Regions from separate parts of the Rhizobium sp. 'Codium 1' genome, predicted to be linked through region 2. Evidence: riboswitches for the same ligand, from Rfam matches in the RefSeq annotation. Region 2 holds a riboswitch; each other region holds the start of a gene.

Region 1 (4,884 bases), on a different contig from region 2:
GCGATAACCGCGATGGCCGTTCCAGTAGCGGGCGCGCTCGTAGCGATCATAGCGGTCATAGCGGCGCTCGCGGTACTGCACGTTGGTGGCATCGGTTGCAGCTGCGATCGGCGCGACCGGGCGGATGATCTGGGCCTGAGCCGGGACCATGCTTGTGACGGCCAGGATTGACGCGAGCGCGGCGACGGCGGTTGTCTTCAATGCAGTCATCATGGTGGTTCTCCCTGCATGTTTCTCACAGTCGTCAGGAGCGGGCGACACCCGAGCCTCGACCTTGAAGCGTAAGTTAGTAAAGCCAGCCTGAACTCAAAATTAACATGCCGTTCATGCTCGCGCTCTGCGCGTAACGGTTTCGTGACCACTCTCGCGCGCAAGTTTCCGTCAACGGTAAAAGCGGGATATTGTTCCATCCAATGGCAAAACGCCGAAAGGGCGGCGCCAATGGCGACCGCCCTTTCTCGATGGCTGCAAGGCAATCATGCCTTCGGCTCAGGCCTCGATCTCGATGTCGCTCTTCGGTCGCGAACAGCAGGCGAGAATGTAGCCTTCGTCAATCTCGTCGTCGAGGATGCCGCCATTATGGTCCATTTCGACCTCGCCCGAGAGCTTCATCACCTTGCAGGTGCCGCACAGCCCGGACTCGCAGGCCGCCCCGATGCGCACGCCAGCGGCACGGGCTGCCTGAAGAACCGTGTGGCCGGGCGCGCAGAGACCGTCCCTGCCCGACATGGCGAAGGTGACCTTCGTCGCCTGCTCTCCATCGGCGTGATCGGCGACAACAACCAGAGGCTCCGCCTTGACCGGCTGGAAAGCCTCCTCGTGATATTGCTCCATGTCGAAGCCGGCGCCTTCGAGCGCTTCGCGCACGGTCGCCATGAAGGGCGCCGGGCCGCAGCAAAAGACTGTCCGCTCAAGGAAATCAGGCGCGAGAAGTGCGATCTTCGCCTTGTCGATGCGACCCTTCAGACCCGACCAGAGCTGACCCCGGCCGAGCTGCTCGATGATGAAGCCGAGCTGGAAGTTCGGCATATCGCGCGCCTTGGCTTCCAGCTCCCAGCGGAAGATGATGTCGTCGGGCGAACGCGCGCAGTTCAGGAACGTGATGTCGCTGTCGGGGGCCCGGTCGCTCAGATCCCGCGTCATCGACATCATCGGCGTCACGCCGGAGCCGGCGGAAACGAAGAGGTATTTCTTGCCAGGATGCTTGGCGTAGGAGAAGTCGCCAAGCGGGCCGAATGCCTTCAGCGCCATGCCAGGCCGCAGATTGTCGAACATCCAGCGCGTGCCGATACTCTCCTTCTGCGCCTTGACCGTCACGGCAACCGTATAGGGCCGCGACGGGCTGGACGAGAGGGTATAGGTGCGCATGACCGGCTCGGGGCCGACCGGAATTTCGAGTGTGACGAACTGGCCGGGCAAATAGCGAAACCACAGGCCCGGCTTGCTGGGCCTGAAGGTGAAGGTCATCACGTCGGCGGCCTCAGGTGTGACGGCGACGCATTCGAGCAGATGCTCCCGGTCGGACCAGGGGCGCATCTCATCGACGTGGCGGTACTGGGTGATGGCGATGTTCATCTCATGCCACCACAGACAGACGGGCCTTGTCGCCCTGGAGCCGGTTGATCATGAAGGTCGTGTACCAATCGACGAATTGCATGACGCCACCCTCGTGCTCGACGGAATAGGGACCAGGTTCATAGGCGGGCGAGCGAATGCCAAAGGCATTTTCCTCGACGATCGACCGGTCCTGATCGTTCGTCATTTCCCAGACATGGGTGAGTTCCTTGAGGTCGTAGTCCACACCTTCGACCGCATCCTTGTGCACGAGCCATGTGGTGGTGACGGCAGTTTCTTCGGCAGACAGGGGCGTCACCCGGAAAGAGATCGCATGGTCGACGAGGATGTGGTTCCAGGTCGAGGGATAGTGGAACAGCAGCAGGGTGCCGATATGCGAGGTGGAAACGTCGTCAGACAGCGGCCGGCGGACAGCGCGCTTGCCGGACAGAGTGTAGCTCTCGGCATCCTGGATCAACGGCATGCGGGCCGTGCGGAACTGGCCCGACGGATCCATATTGAAGGCGCTCGGAAGCCCGGCAGCCTCGCAGCGCTGCCAGTGCTCGGCGATCACGGGATCGTCACCGGCGCCCTGCACGCCGGTCGCTGTCGGGGCTTCCGGATAGGTGCGGCAGAGTTCCGGATGATTGCCGGCGCAATGGTAGCATTCGCGGTTGTTTTCCCAGACGAGCTTCCAGTTGCCCTTTTCGATGATCGTGCTGCGATGGGCGACCTTGGCCTCGGAAAGCCGGTGCGGCTTCATGTAGGGCTCGATCGAGGCCCGGACCGGCGCGAAATCGGCAGGCTCATTGGCGAGGCAAATGAAGATATAGCCCCCGACACTTTCGCAATGTACCGGCTTCAGGCCAAATTCGCTCTTGTCGAAGGTTTCGCCCATCTGACGGGCAAAGACGAGCGAGCCGTCGAGGTCATAGGTCCAGTTGTGATAGGGACAGACGAGCTTGGCAGAGGCACCGCGATCGGAGGTGCAGACGCGGTGGCCGCGATGGCGGCAGGTGTTGTGGAAGGCGCGGATGACCTGATCCTTGCCACGAACCAGGACCACCGGATAATCGCCGATCTGGGCGGTGAAATAATTGCCGGCGCGGGGAATCTCGCAGTCGTGGCCAATGAACAGCCAGTCGCGATACCAGATCTGCTCCATGTCGAGCTTGAAGTAGTCCTGGTCGATGTAAAAGGGCTGCTCGAGCGAGAAGCCTTCGCGGCGATTCTTGAGCTGGCGCAGCATGTTGGCCTGCAGGTCCATGTCGTCCTCGTTTGCAAAACCCGGGGGAGAAGAGAGCACAGCCCGTCACCGCCTTGAAAAGACGCTGCATGGCTATCTCCGGTCGCCCTCCGCAACCTCAAATGTCCATCTGCCAAGGCTGGTTTCCGGGCTCAGGAGTGGTCCATTCGCGGACCGCGTCGGCGCCTTCCCAGGGTCGCCCCCAGTGGCCTTTTGCCATAACGCATTCTCCACCACCGTTGCGGGGGCAGCGCCGGATTTCGACCGGCTTCCCGATTTCCCACCCTCCCTAGCAGGGCAGCACCTCGAGCTTGACTTGCATCTAATCACACGGCGCAGACGCGCGCTGCACTGCGAAACGACACGGCCCAAATCGTTTGCGACATGGAGCGAAGTCGTTGTGGAAACGAAGATCCGGGGAATTTTCCATTGTTTTCCAAGGCCTGCAGCAACGGACTATATTTCGCCTCTGAAAGCATGGCGCAAACGGGCGACTGAGATCGATTTACAATATTTGCGCTGCGGCAAGCCTCGCGAAATCTCGACCCGATAGAATACCGTCAAATCATGATTAACCATGCTGCGTTAAGCTCAAACAATCAGTCCGGGTACAGTCAGAGCGTCAAGATGCAGAAACTCAGATACTACGCGGCTCCCAAAGCAGAAACAAAAGCGGCGCCGCCCACCAGGGCAGTCCATACCGAGTTCCTGAGGACCGGTCGGATCTCGCGCAGCCGCGAGGATTGGCTGCCGGACGAGCGGCGCTATCTTTCCTATGAGGAAGTCGCAGCACGCACCGGACGCCGGCTGGAACGGGCCGCCGAGACCACCCATGAGCGGATCAACGCCTTTCACCACTCGGTGAAGTTTCCCAAGATCATCTTTCATCGCACGCTGAACGACAGCCCGCATCTGGGCTATTGTCACGTGACGGCGGCGCGCACGAACTTTGCGCAATATGCCGATGTGAAATGGGCTTTCTATATCGCCAATTTCTTTGCAGAACTCGGCGGCGAAGACGTCTTCTTCGAGCAGATCAAGCAGAATTACGGACGGATGTATTTCGCTGTGGCGATCAAGCCGGAAGCAGAGAACAAGTCGATGACCATCGACCGCTCATTCCGCGACAATGGCCTGCTCTTCCAGACCATCGATCCAAAAGAGGCGCTGCGCAATGTGCTGATGCTCGGCGCAAGAAACGCCGAGCTTCGAAAGATCATCACGACGCTCTGAAAGACGAGGCCTGGACCTCAGGTTCCGAAACCGCCGACCGGCTTTTTCTTGTAGAGCAGCCAATCCTTCGAGACATAGTCGCTCGCACCGTAGATCGTCACCGTGTCGCCGCCGGCCGTCTTGGAGGTGGCCAGCGCCTTTTCAGCGAAATTGGTGAAGTCGAAGGCATTCGGGGCCTGCTCGGAATAGCAGATTCCAAAGGACATGCTGAGCTGGCCGACGCGGGCGCCACTCGAAGAACCGACGAAATTCGTGGCCTTCAGCTTGGCCCGGACGAGATCGACCACGCGGCTGATCTCCTCCTGATCCGACGTATAGAGCAGCAGGCCAAAGCGGCCGGCATCGAAGCGGCAGGCGAGATCGCCACCGCCAGACACGGCTTCGAGCACCTTGGCGACCTGCATCAGGAAGCGCTCGGCGACCGCCGGACCCATCTGTTCCTGGATACGCGCATAGTCGTCGATCTCGCCGATCGCGACGCCGCAGAGAACGGGCATTTCGGGGTTGGCATAGATCTTGGCGACGGCCTTGTTGAAGGCGCGGCGAGACGCGAGGCGGGTGACCGGATCGACAAATTTCGCGGCTTCCGCCTCTTCGGCTTCGCGCTGGAGGTCAGCGAGCGATGCGGTCTTGTCGACGACGGCGCGGACGACATTGCTGTTCTGGTGGGCGCGCTTCTCGGTCGCCGCCTTCAGCATCTTGATCGACTGGCCGAGCGGCGTGCCTTCAAGGTCGGCCTCGGTGAGGATGCTCTTCGACGCATGGCCGATGACGCGGCCGTAATCGGTCAGGGAGATCTTCTCCTCGTTGAGCAGGCTGATGAAGTTGCTCATCTCGGCGCGAACCTGGCC
Region 2 (4,884 bases):
GCGTCTCCGCTGCCTGACCTCCTCAATCGTCCAGATCAGGCCCGACGGTGGCAATGACTGCAGCGAACTGGCGCGGGCGATTTCCCGGATGGAATCCAACCGCGACATCCTTGCGGCGAGACTGGCGGATCTTCGCGAGAACCGCGTATCCGATGCGCGTGCGGCTCTGGTAACCGCACTCGAGGCGAATGGCTGCGGCTCCGACGAAACAGCCTACCCGGAAGAGGCAGGGCGCATTCCCTATCTGGACACCTTGCCGGAACCCTATCGCCCGGACCGGCAAGCGGAAGCAGCATATTCCAACGAGCCACCCCAGATCTCGTTGATGCCCACCGGCAATGTCCGCACGCTTTGCGTCCGAACCTGCGACGGCGGCTTTTTCCCCATTTCGTCCCAGACATCGCCGATGAATTTTGGCCGGGACGCGGCCCAGTGTCAGCAGATGTGCCCCGGTACGGAGACCGAGCTCTTCTTTCACGCGCCTGAACGCAGCGAGACGCTCGATATGGTCTCGGCCGTCACCGGCCGCCCATATAGGGACCTGCCCAATGCATTTGTCTACCGCAACCGCCAAACGGGCACGGACCCATCCTGCAGCTGCAACATGCAGCTTTATTACCAGCGCATGACGCCACGCCAGGCGGTTCCCGACTACCAGTCGTCCATCCTGGAGATCAGCCCGAATAAGGCACCAGCACCGGCGGCGATACCACCTGCACCAGAGCGCGACCTGGACGAGGCGAGCCTGAGCGTGCGTCGGGTCGGACCGGCTTTTCTGCCCCCGGACAAGGGCACCATAGACCTCAGGAACCCTGCGGCGCCCGGCCCACAGCCGCTACAGGAGTAAGCGGCGCGGAGGCCCGCTCGCCCCAATGGTCCTCGAAGACGAGGTCTTCGAGTGCGAGGCGCTGGCGCCATCCCTTCACCTCCAGTTCGGGCGCCGAATAGAGTTCATCGACATATCCAAGGCAGAGATAGCCGATGATCTGGATCCGGTCCGGAACGCCGAGGATGACCTTTAGCTCTGCCTCGTGGAAAATGCTGACCCATCCGAGGCCGACACCTTCCGCCCGCGCAGCAAGCCAGAGGTTCTGGATTGCGCAGACGGTCGAGAAAGCGTCCATCCGGGCATCATGGGTCCGCCCGAGAACCACAGGCCCGGCGCGTTCCGGATCGCAGGTGACGCAAATGTTGAGCGGTGCCTTGCGGATGCCTTCGAGCTTCAGGGCGCGATAGGCGCTGCGACGTTCCTCGGGAAACATTTGCTCTGCCTCGGCATTCGCGCGGGCGAACGCCTCCCACACCGCAACGCGCGTTTCCGGGCTCCTGATCAGCAGGAAATTCCAAGGCTGCATGAAGCCGACCGACGGCGCCGCATGGGCCGCCCCGAGCAGCCTTTGCACCACGTCATCCGGCAAGGGATCGGGCAGAAACTGGTCGCGAACGTCGCGCCGCGTATGGATGGCCCGGTAGACAGCGGCCTTGTCTTCCTCGACAAAACCCGCTGCCCGGACGAGAAATTCGTTCGGATCGTCGTGCATCGCAATCCCCACAATGCGCAACCGCCCGCCGTCCGCGCAGGCTCGGTCTATCTTGCCAGGCCGGTCTTCTGACTGGGCATCATCCAGGACGCACACCTTCCCGGATCGCTCCAGTGGTCGGGTTTCCCCTTGCGCATCATGTCCGCCTCACAGCGTTGGGCACGTGCCGGAATTGCGCCGGCTTCCCGATTCTCCTGCCTTCGGCAGGCACCTGACTGATGGCTTGTATCCCGAAGCGGCAAGCTTCGACAGGCCAAAAACGACAGGGTCAATCCTCGATGGGGAAGTAACGGACGAACGCGAAGGCCGTCCCGTCCGGCGACCAGTTCGGAACGTTGATCGAACCCTGCCCGCCGAAGAACTCGAACAGCGTCTCGACATTTCCGCCATCGGCATCCATCAGCCGAAGCCGGACCTGCTTGTCGCGGGGATGGCCGGATACATCGGCGTCATAGGAGAGGAACAGGACCTTGCTTCCGTCTGGCGAAGGATGCGGGAACCAGTCGCCATAGCCATCGGAAGTAAGCTGCTCCAGTTCCGTGCCATCGGTGCGCATCCGCCAGATCTGCATGGTGCCGGTGCGGCTGGAATTGAAATAGATCCACTGGCCGTCGGGCGAATAATCGGGACCGTCATTGTGTCCCTCGCCAAATGTCAGCCGCTGCTCAGACCCGCCCTTGGTCGGGATCGTGTAGATGTCGAAGGCCCCGTTCCGTTCGCCGCAATAGGCAAGTACATTCCCGTCCGGTGACCAGCCGTGCCAATAGGACGGCATATTCGCCGTCACCTGACGTGGCTCGTCATCGCCATCGCCGAGCAGATAGATGCAGGACTTGCCATGGAGTGTATGGTCGGAAAAGACGATCGAAGCGCCGTCAGGTGAAATTCCGTGGTCGTTGTTGAGCCGGACGGCAAAACCGGTATCGATCAGTTCGGGTGCCGGATCATCTTCGTCGAGCGGCAGTGCATAGATGAGACCGTCGCCATTTATGACGAGGAAATCACCGTCGCGCGACCAGTTGGGCGCCTCGACGAGGTCTTCCGTCTCCCAGACAACCTCGCATTCGCGTGTCGCCATGTCGTAGATTTCGACCGAACTGCGCATCCTGGACTCCCTGTTCGCCGTAAAGCCAGCTTCAGTGGCTACGACAAATAAACTCGCTTACCCGCGCAGCGCACGTGGGCAATGTTGATAAAGGGCCGCAAAAGCCAACAATTTAACGCTCACGCGCGATCCCGGAAGCGGTTCGTGATCGGATAGCGACGATCGCGTCCGAAATTCTTCTTGGTGATTTTGACGCCCGGCGCCGACTGGCGGCGCTTGTATTCGGCGAGATAGAGCAGGTGTTCGACCCGGTGCACCGTCCCAAGGTCGTGGCCGCGCGCGACGATCTCCTCAACGCCCATTTCCTTCTCGACAAGGCATTCGAGGATGTCGTCAAGGACGGGATAGGGCGGAAGCGAGTCCTGGTCGGTCTGGTTCGGACGCAGCTCCGCAGAGGGCGCCTTGGAGAGGATGTTCTGCGGGATCACCTCGCCAGACGGCCCCAGAGCGCCCGGCGGCACGTTCTGGTTCCTCCAGGCCGAGAGTGCATAGACTTGCATCTTGTAGAGGTCCTTGATCGGATTGAAGCCGCCATTCATGTCGCCATAGAGCGTGGCATAGCCGACAGACATTTCCGACTTGTTGCCCGTTGTCACGACCATCGAGCCGAACTTGTTGGAGACCGCCATGAGGATCGTGCCGCGTGTACGGCTCTGCAGGTTTTCCTCGGTGATACCGCTCTCGGTGCCCTCGAACATCTCGGAGAGCGACGACAGGAAGCCTTCCACCGGCTCCTGGATGGGCACGATGTCGTAGTGGCAACCCAGCGCCTTGGCGCAGGCCTCGGCATCGGCAAAGCTCTCCTGCGAGGTATAGCGATAGGGCAGCATGATCGTGCGCACCCGCTCCTCGCCGAGCGCATCCACGGCAATGGCCGCACAGATGGCCGAATCGATGCCGCCAGACAGTCCGAGCACCACGCTCTTGAACCCGTTCTTGTTGACGTAGTCTCGGAAACCCAGCACGCAGGCTCGGTAGTCTGCCTCTTCCTTCTCGGGTATGCGCGACATCGGACCCTGGTCGCAGCGCCAGCCGTCATCTGAGCGTTTCCACGTGGTGACGGAGAGCGTCTCCTCGAATTGGCTCATCTGAAAGGCGAGCGACTTGTCGCCGTTGAAGGCGAAGCTCGCGCCGTCGAAAACAAGTTCGTCCTGGCCGCCGAGCTGATTGGCGAAGATGAGCGGCAGCCCGGTTTCGATGACCTGACGCAGCGCCACCTGATGGCGCACGTCGACCTTGCCGCGGTAATAGGGCGAACCATTCGGCACGAGCAGGATTTCGGCACCCGTTTCGGCCAGTGTCTCGCAGACCCCGAGATCGTTCCAGATCTCTTCGCAGATCGGCACGCCGATGCGCACGCCGCGAAAATTGACAGGACCGGGCATTTCGCCTTCCACGAAGACGCGCTTCTCGTCGAACTCTCCGTAATTCGGCAGGTCGATCTTGTCGCGGAAGGAGAGGATGCGGCCACCATCGAGAATGGCGACGGAATTGTGCCGTCCCGCCTCGCCCTGGCGCGGAAACCCGACGATCACCCCCGGGCCGCCATCAGCCGTGTCGTTGGCGAGCGCTTCCACGGCCTGCAGACAGGCGGCGAGAAAGGCGGGCTTCAGGACGAGATCTTCCGGCGGATAACCGGAAATGAAGAGCTCCGTCAGCAGCAGCAGGTCAGCCCCCTGCCCGGCGGCATCGGCGCGTGCCGCACGCGCCTTGGCGAGATTGCCGGCGACGTCGCCGACAACAGGATTGCACTGTGCCACCGCGATACGCAGGACGTCGGAGATTTTCTTTGCTTCGCTCATGACACCGATTTAGCCCCTCGCAGATCGGATCGCAACGTCGCTTCTCGCAGTCGTCATCTGCCATGTCCGCAGCGGCTGACCAATCCCCCCGGAATTGTGGGAACCAAGCTTCATGCGTCACGGTTCATGTAGCATTCATGACGTTTGTGTGACACCTATGCGAAGCTTTCATGACACCGCCCATGCCCCGGAGTTCGACGTGGTTCAGACCAACCCGAAATCGATTGTTGCGAACATGTTCAACGCCGTGGGCGCGACCCGTGAACGGGAGTCCGGCGCGTCCATTATCGTGCAGTTGCTCATTCAGTGGGTCAACACGGCGCTGATTGCTGTCGCGATCGTTTTCATCAGCGAGGTCCTTGCCCGCGGAAGCGTGACCGACATCATCGAATACATGACCTCGTTCAACCGACCGGGTCTGGTCGCCACAGGCGTA
Region 3 (4,884 bases), on a different contig from region 2:
ATCCACTAGGAGCCTAAGATGCGCGACGAACTCAATCAGGACATTTTCGGGACCTTTGTTCCGGAGCACAGTCACGAGGATCCCGTGCGCCGGGCGCAGATCCAGATGAAGCGCCCGCTTCCGAAGCGCTTCTACGAGAGCGTCGGTATTGATGAGCGCGACGGAGGCTTCTCGATCACGCTCGATGGCAAACCGGTCAAGACGCCGGCCAAGAACCTGCTGCAGCTGCCGACCCGCGAGGCGGCCGAACTCGTGGCAGCGGAATGGGCAGGGCAGGGCGAACACATCGACCCCGCGACCATGCCGGTCACCAAGCTCGCCAACACGGCGATCGATGCCGTCTCCAATAGCCTCGCGGAAGTTTTCGACGAAATCGTCCGCTTCGCCGGGACGGACATGCTGTGTTACCGCGCAGATGGCCCGAAAGAATTGATCGACCGCCAGGCGGCCCGCTGGGATCCGGTTCTCTCCTGGGCGACGACGGCTCATGGCACCCGCTTCTTCCTGGTGGAAGGCGTCATGCATCAGGAACAGCCGGCAGAAGCGATTGCCGCCTATACAAGGGCACTCGAGCGTTATCGAGACGCTTTCCTGATCTCATGTCTCAACGTGGTCACGACGTTGACCGGCTCGGCGGTTCTGGCGCTTGCCTATGCCGACGGCGCCTGTGACCTGGATGAAGTCTGGTCGCTCGCGCATATCGACGAGGACTGGGCAGTCGAGCACTGGGGCACCGATGCCGAAGCGGAGGCGCGTCGCGACGCCCGATACGCCGAATATGCGTCGGCAGCCGCCCTCTTCCAGGCGCTTCAGCCGCAAAGTTAACCCTCCACTAACCATAAATGACGAATTGTCGGATTGGTCCAGAATCACCAGTCCGGGGTTGTCATGATCGCTCGCAGTCTCCGTTTCGCCGCAGCCATCGGGCTCCTTTTGGTGCTGGCATCGTGTACACTGCTGCATGGACGCAGCATCGACCGGCCACTGGTCTATTACGTTCGCAATGTCACCGTCATGGCCGATGCACGGATCCCGCTCGACCTGATCGGCGGCATTGACCGCCGTGTGTCGGCAGCAATCGCAGCAACCCGGGCGCCTCAGGGTGCGGAACGTGTCGTGCTGCTGGTCAAGATCGACCGACTCGGCTTCGGCGAGGGTGCACGACGCCACCTGGCTCAAGCGAAGTTCACGGTGACGGCGACATCCGTCGAAACGGGTGAGCCGGTGGCGCAAGGGTCCTTCACCGTCAATAGCCCGACCGACGACCCGCGCTGGGTCCGTCAGGCGCTGGCCGAGGAAATCGCAGCCCGAATCCGTTTCGCCTTTTCGCTGACAACGCCCCGTATTCGCAGGGCCGCACCACCCGCCCGAACCATTTCGACGCGCCTCAAGACCGATCCGGCATCGTTGGTCGTGCCAAATACGTCTCCGGTTCCGCCGCGGGCCGCAGCCGCGCCGAAGGCTGCGCCGCAGAAGCCTGTCATTGCCGCAGCGCCGGTTGCTGCGACGCCACCTCCGCCAAAGGAAATGGCAGTCCCTCCGGTGGCTGCCACCGCCCAGCCGACGTCTCCGAGAGCCCCGGCGCAACCCGCTCGGCGCGCGGCCGATATCGGCTCTGGAACGCCGGTGGAGCAGGGTGCAAGCGGTACGATCCGGCTTCGCGCCGAATGCGATCCGGCCGTGACGTCCAACTGCACGGCAGCGCCGTGATCATCCCCGCGGCGCAAAGGCGCATCGCCGCGCCGCAGCCGTGATTGACTCGACACCGACCTCGGCCTAATCCTCGTCATGGATGGTTTCCGGACGGCAGAGATGCGGTCCGGAGAGCAAAAGGGAATGCGAAGGCGTGGACCCAGACCGGGCATGCCGAACGCAGCCGACCCCGCGACTGTATTGCAGCGAGGGTTCTCCATCCGCTCTGCCGTTTCAGGTGGTGACGGGTCGCAGGTGCGACCGGCTTCTCGAAAACGGCAGGACGGAAAAGCCACTGGGGTGGCAGCACGATCAGCCGGGGCAGGACGCCTCTTTCTCTACGAATCGTCCGCTCTTTCGTGTTGCCGGAACACCCTGGGAAGGTGAGGAGAATCCGACGGCTTTCAAAAGCCACGACCTGCGAGCCAGGAGACCTGCCATCCACGGGCATGGTGCCCACACTGGGGAGGTTTCCCCGTTGCCAGCACGGAGGTTGTCGTGGCGACGTTTTGCATCAGCGGGTCCTTGAGGCCCCGCCGGTGCCGGGCCGTATTGTCGGTCCAGGCATCGATCCCTGTTTCGTGCATTCTGCATCCGTGTGGTGCTGCAGATCTGCATACGGTTGGAGGCGTCGGCACTCCATGACCGAATTCCATCCACGATCCATTCTGGTTCTCGGCGGCGCCCGTTCGGGAAAGTCGCGTTTTGCAGAAGGATTGGCCCGCGACACCGGCCTCGAGAAGATCTATCTTGCGACGGGCCGCGCCTGGGACGACGAGATGCGCGCCCGCATTGCTGCCCACAAAGCCGACCGCGCGGATGACGGCTGGACCACCCATGAGGCACCGCTGGACCTAATCGGCGCGCTGAAGACGCTTGATCAGCCGGGCCGGGTCATTCTCGTCGATTGCCTGACACTCTGGGTCACCAATCTGATGATGGAAGAAGGCCGTGACGTCGACGCAGACGGCGGGGCACTCGCCGCCAGTCTCAGCGAACTCCAGGCCACCGTCATCTTCGTCTCTAATGAAGTCGGGCTCGGGATTGTCCCTGAGAACAGGATGGCTCGCGCCTTCCGCGACCATGCCGGTCGCCTCCACCAATCGATCGCCGCAAACGCGGCTGAAGTCTATTTCGTTGCGGCCGGATTGCCGCTGAAAATGAAGGGTTGAACCATGTTGCAGCAAAAGATCCCCGCCACCGTCATCACCGGCTTCCTCGGCGCGGGCAAGACCACCATCATTCGCAACATGCTGATGAATGCCGGCGGCAAGAAGATCGCACTGATCATCAACGAATTTGGCGACCTCGGGGTCGATGGCGACGTGCTGAAGGGCTGCGGCGCAGACAACTGCACCGAAGACGACATCATCGAGCTCACCAATGGCTGTATCTGCTGCACCGTTGCCGATGATTTCGTGCCGACCATGCTGAAGCTGCTCGACCGAGACGTGAAGCCTGATCACATCGTCATCGAGACGTCTGGGCTCGCCTTGCCGCAGCCGCTGGTCGCCGCCTTCAACTGGCCGGATATCCGTACCCGCGTGACGGTCGATGGTGTCGTGACCGTTGTGGACAGCGCCGCAGTCGCCGCAGGCCGTTTTGCCGATGACCATGACGCCGTCGCCGCCCAGCGCGCCGAGGACGATAGCCTCGACCACGAGAGCCCGATCGAGGAACTCTTCGAGGACCAACTGACCTGCGCCGACCTCATCGTCCTCAACAAGGCGGATCTGCTGGATGCTGCCGGTATTGCCGCCGTGCGCGCCGAGGTGAGCGGTCGCACCAGCCGCAAGCCATCGATGATCGAGGCGAAGAACGGCGAGGTGTCCTCGCTCGTGCTGCTCGGGATCGGCGCCAGCACCGAAGACGACATCGCAAACCGCAAGTCGCACCACGAACTGGAGCACGAAGCATTGCATGCCTCGGGCGAGGACCACGACCATCATCACGACCACGACGAATTCGAAAGCTTCGTCCTGAAGCTCGGCGCGATCAAGGACCCGGCAGACTTCATCGACAGCCTGAAGCCGGTCATTGAGAAACACGACATCCTGCGCCTCAAGGGTTTCATCGACGTGCCCGGCAAGCCGATGCGCCTTGTCGTCCAGGCGGTCGGCACCCGCATCGACACCTATTTCGACCGCCCCTGGGCATCGGGCGAAAAGCGCGAGACCCGCATTGTCGTCATCGGCCTGCACGATTGGGATTTCGGCGCAGTGGTCGCCGACGTCCAGGCGGCGGCTGGCTGAGCCATGCATCTGCTTCTCGCCCAGAAGGGATCGATCAGCGACGGCGACGAGGCGATCGATCTCGGCCAGACGCCGGGAGACATCCTGTTCCTGTCGGCGGCAGACACGGAGCTGGCTGCCATCGCAGCCGCTGTGGAGGCGCGGGGCGAGCATAGGCTGAACTGGCGGCTCGCCAGCCTGATGACCCTGAAACACCCGATGTCGGTCGACACCTATGTCGAACGCACGGCAAGGCATGCGCGGCTGATCGTGGTCCGGGCGCTGGGTGGCGCGAGTTACTTCCACTATGTCCTGGAAGCGCTCCATGCCGCTGCATGCCGCAATGGCGGGGCACTCGTCGTTCTGCCGGGTGACGACAAGCCGGATGAGGGTCTCACGCCTTTCCAGAGCTGTGCCGTCGACGATCGGCAGGCGCTGTGGACCTATCTGACGGAAGGCGGCGCCGGCAATGCCGAAGCCTTCGTCTCCTATGCCGAGGCTGTGCTGGGCGAGGGCGAACGTCCGGAACCGGCGCGTCCATTGCTGAAAGCCGGCATCTGGTGGCCCGGCAGGGGCGTGATCGGGGTCGAGGAGTGGGAGAGGCTGGCACTTGAAGCGCCCCTCTCTGGCCCGCAAGCCATCACCCCCCTCTGCTTCTATCGGGCCCTCGTCCAGAGTGGCGAAACGGCACCCGTCGAAGCCATGGTCGAAGCCTTGAAGACTGAGGGACTGACCCCGCTACCGGTCTTTGTCTCGAGCCTCAAGGATCAGGTTTCGGTCGATATGCTGCGCGCCATCTTTTCCCGTTTCCCGCCGGCTGTGGTCATCAACACGACCGGTTTTGCCGTCTCGACGCCGGGGGCGGAGAAGCCGTCGACCGTACTCGACGAGACGGGTGCGGTTGTCCTTCAGGCGATTTTTTCCTCCTCGCCGCGCGCCACCTGGGAGAGCTCAACGCAAG

Evidence for each region. A riboswitch is a leader RNA that binds a small molecule or an ion and turns the genes downstream of it on or off. The one in region 2 is predicted to bind cobalamin.
Region 1: another riboswitch for cobalamin. It lies ahead of LJE98_RS00660 (aromatic ring-hydroxylating oxygenase subunit alpha); the one in region 2 lies ahead of bluB (5,6-dimethylbenzimidazole synthase).
Region 3: another riboswitch for cobalamin. It lies ahead of cobU (bifunctional adenosylcobinamide kinase/adenosylcobinamide-phosphate guanylyltransferase); the one in region 2 lies ahead of bluB (5,6-dimethylbenzimidazole synthase).

The regions. Positions count from the first base shown of each region.
Region 1 is NZ_JAJGPW010000001.1:137,992-142,875, forward strand. It holds gene LJE98_RS00650 (BA14K family protein) at 1-213, opposite strand, end outside; gene LJE98_RS00655 (hybrid-cluster NAD(P)-dependent oxidoreductase) at 490-1,575, opposite strand; gene LJE98_RS00660 (aromatic ring-hydroxylating oxygenase subunit alpha) at 1,577-2,821, opposite strand; cobalamin riboswitch at 2,920-3,123, opposite strand; gene LJE98_RS00665 (DUF6656 family protein) at 3,428-4,033, shown strand; gene LJE98_RS00670 (GGDEF domain-containing protein) at 4,051-4,884, opposite strand, start outside.
Region 2 is NZ_JAJGPW010000004.1:346,439-351,322, forward strand. It holds gene LJE98_RS13215 (DUF2865 domain-containing protein) at 1-847, shown strand, start outside; gene bluB (5,6-dimethylbenzimidazole synthase) at 804-1,541, opposite strand; cobalamin riboswitch at 1,582-1,771, opposite strand; gene LJE98_RS13225 (TolB family protein) at 1,810-2,646, opposite strand; gene LJE98_RS13230 (NAD+ synthase) at 2,766-4,448, opposite strand; gene LJE98_RS13235 (LTA synthase family protein) at 4,648-4,884, shown strand, end outside.
Region 3 is NZ_JAJGPW010000007.1:81,571-86,454, reverse strand. It holds gene LJE98_RS16635 (HAD-IA family hydrolase) at 1-9, shown strand, start outside; gene LJE98_RS16630 (ATP12 family chaperone protein) at 19-825, shown strand; gene LJE98_RS16625 (hypothetical protein) at 889-1,710, shown strand; cobalamin riboswitch at 1,777-2,149, shown strand; gene cobU (bifunctional adenosylcobinamide kinase/adenosylcobinamide-phosphate guanylyltransferase) at 2,334-2,864, shown strand; gene cobW (cobalamin biosynthesis protein CobW) at 2,868-3,944, shown strand; gene cobN (cobaltochelatase subunit CobN) at 3,948-4,884, shown strand, end outside.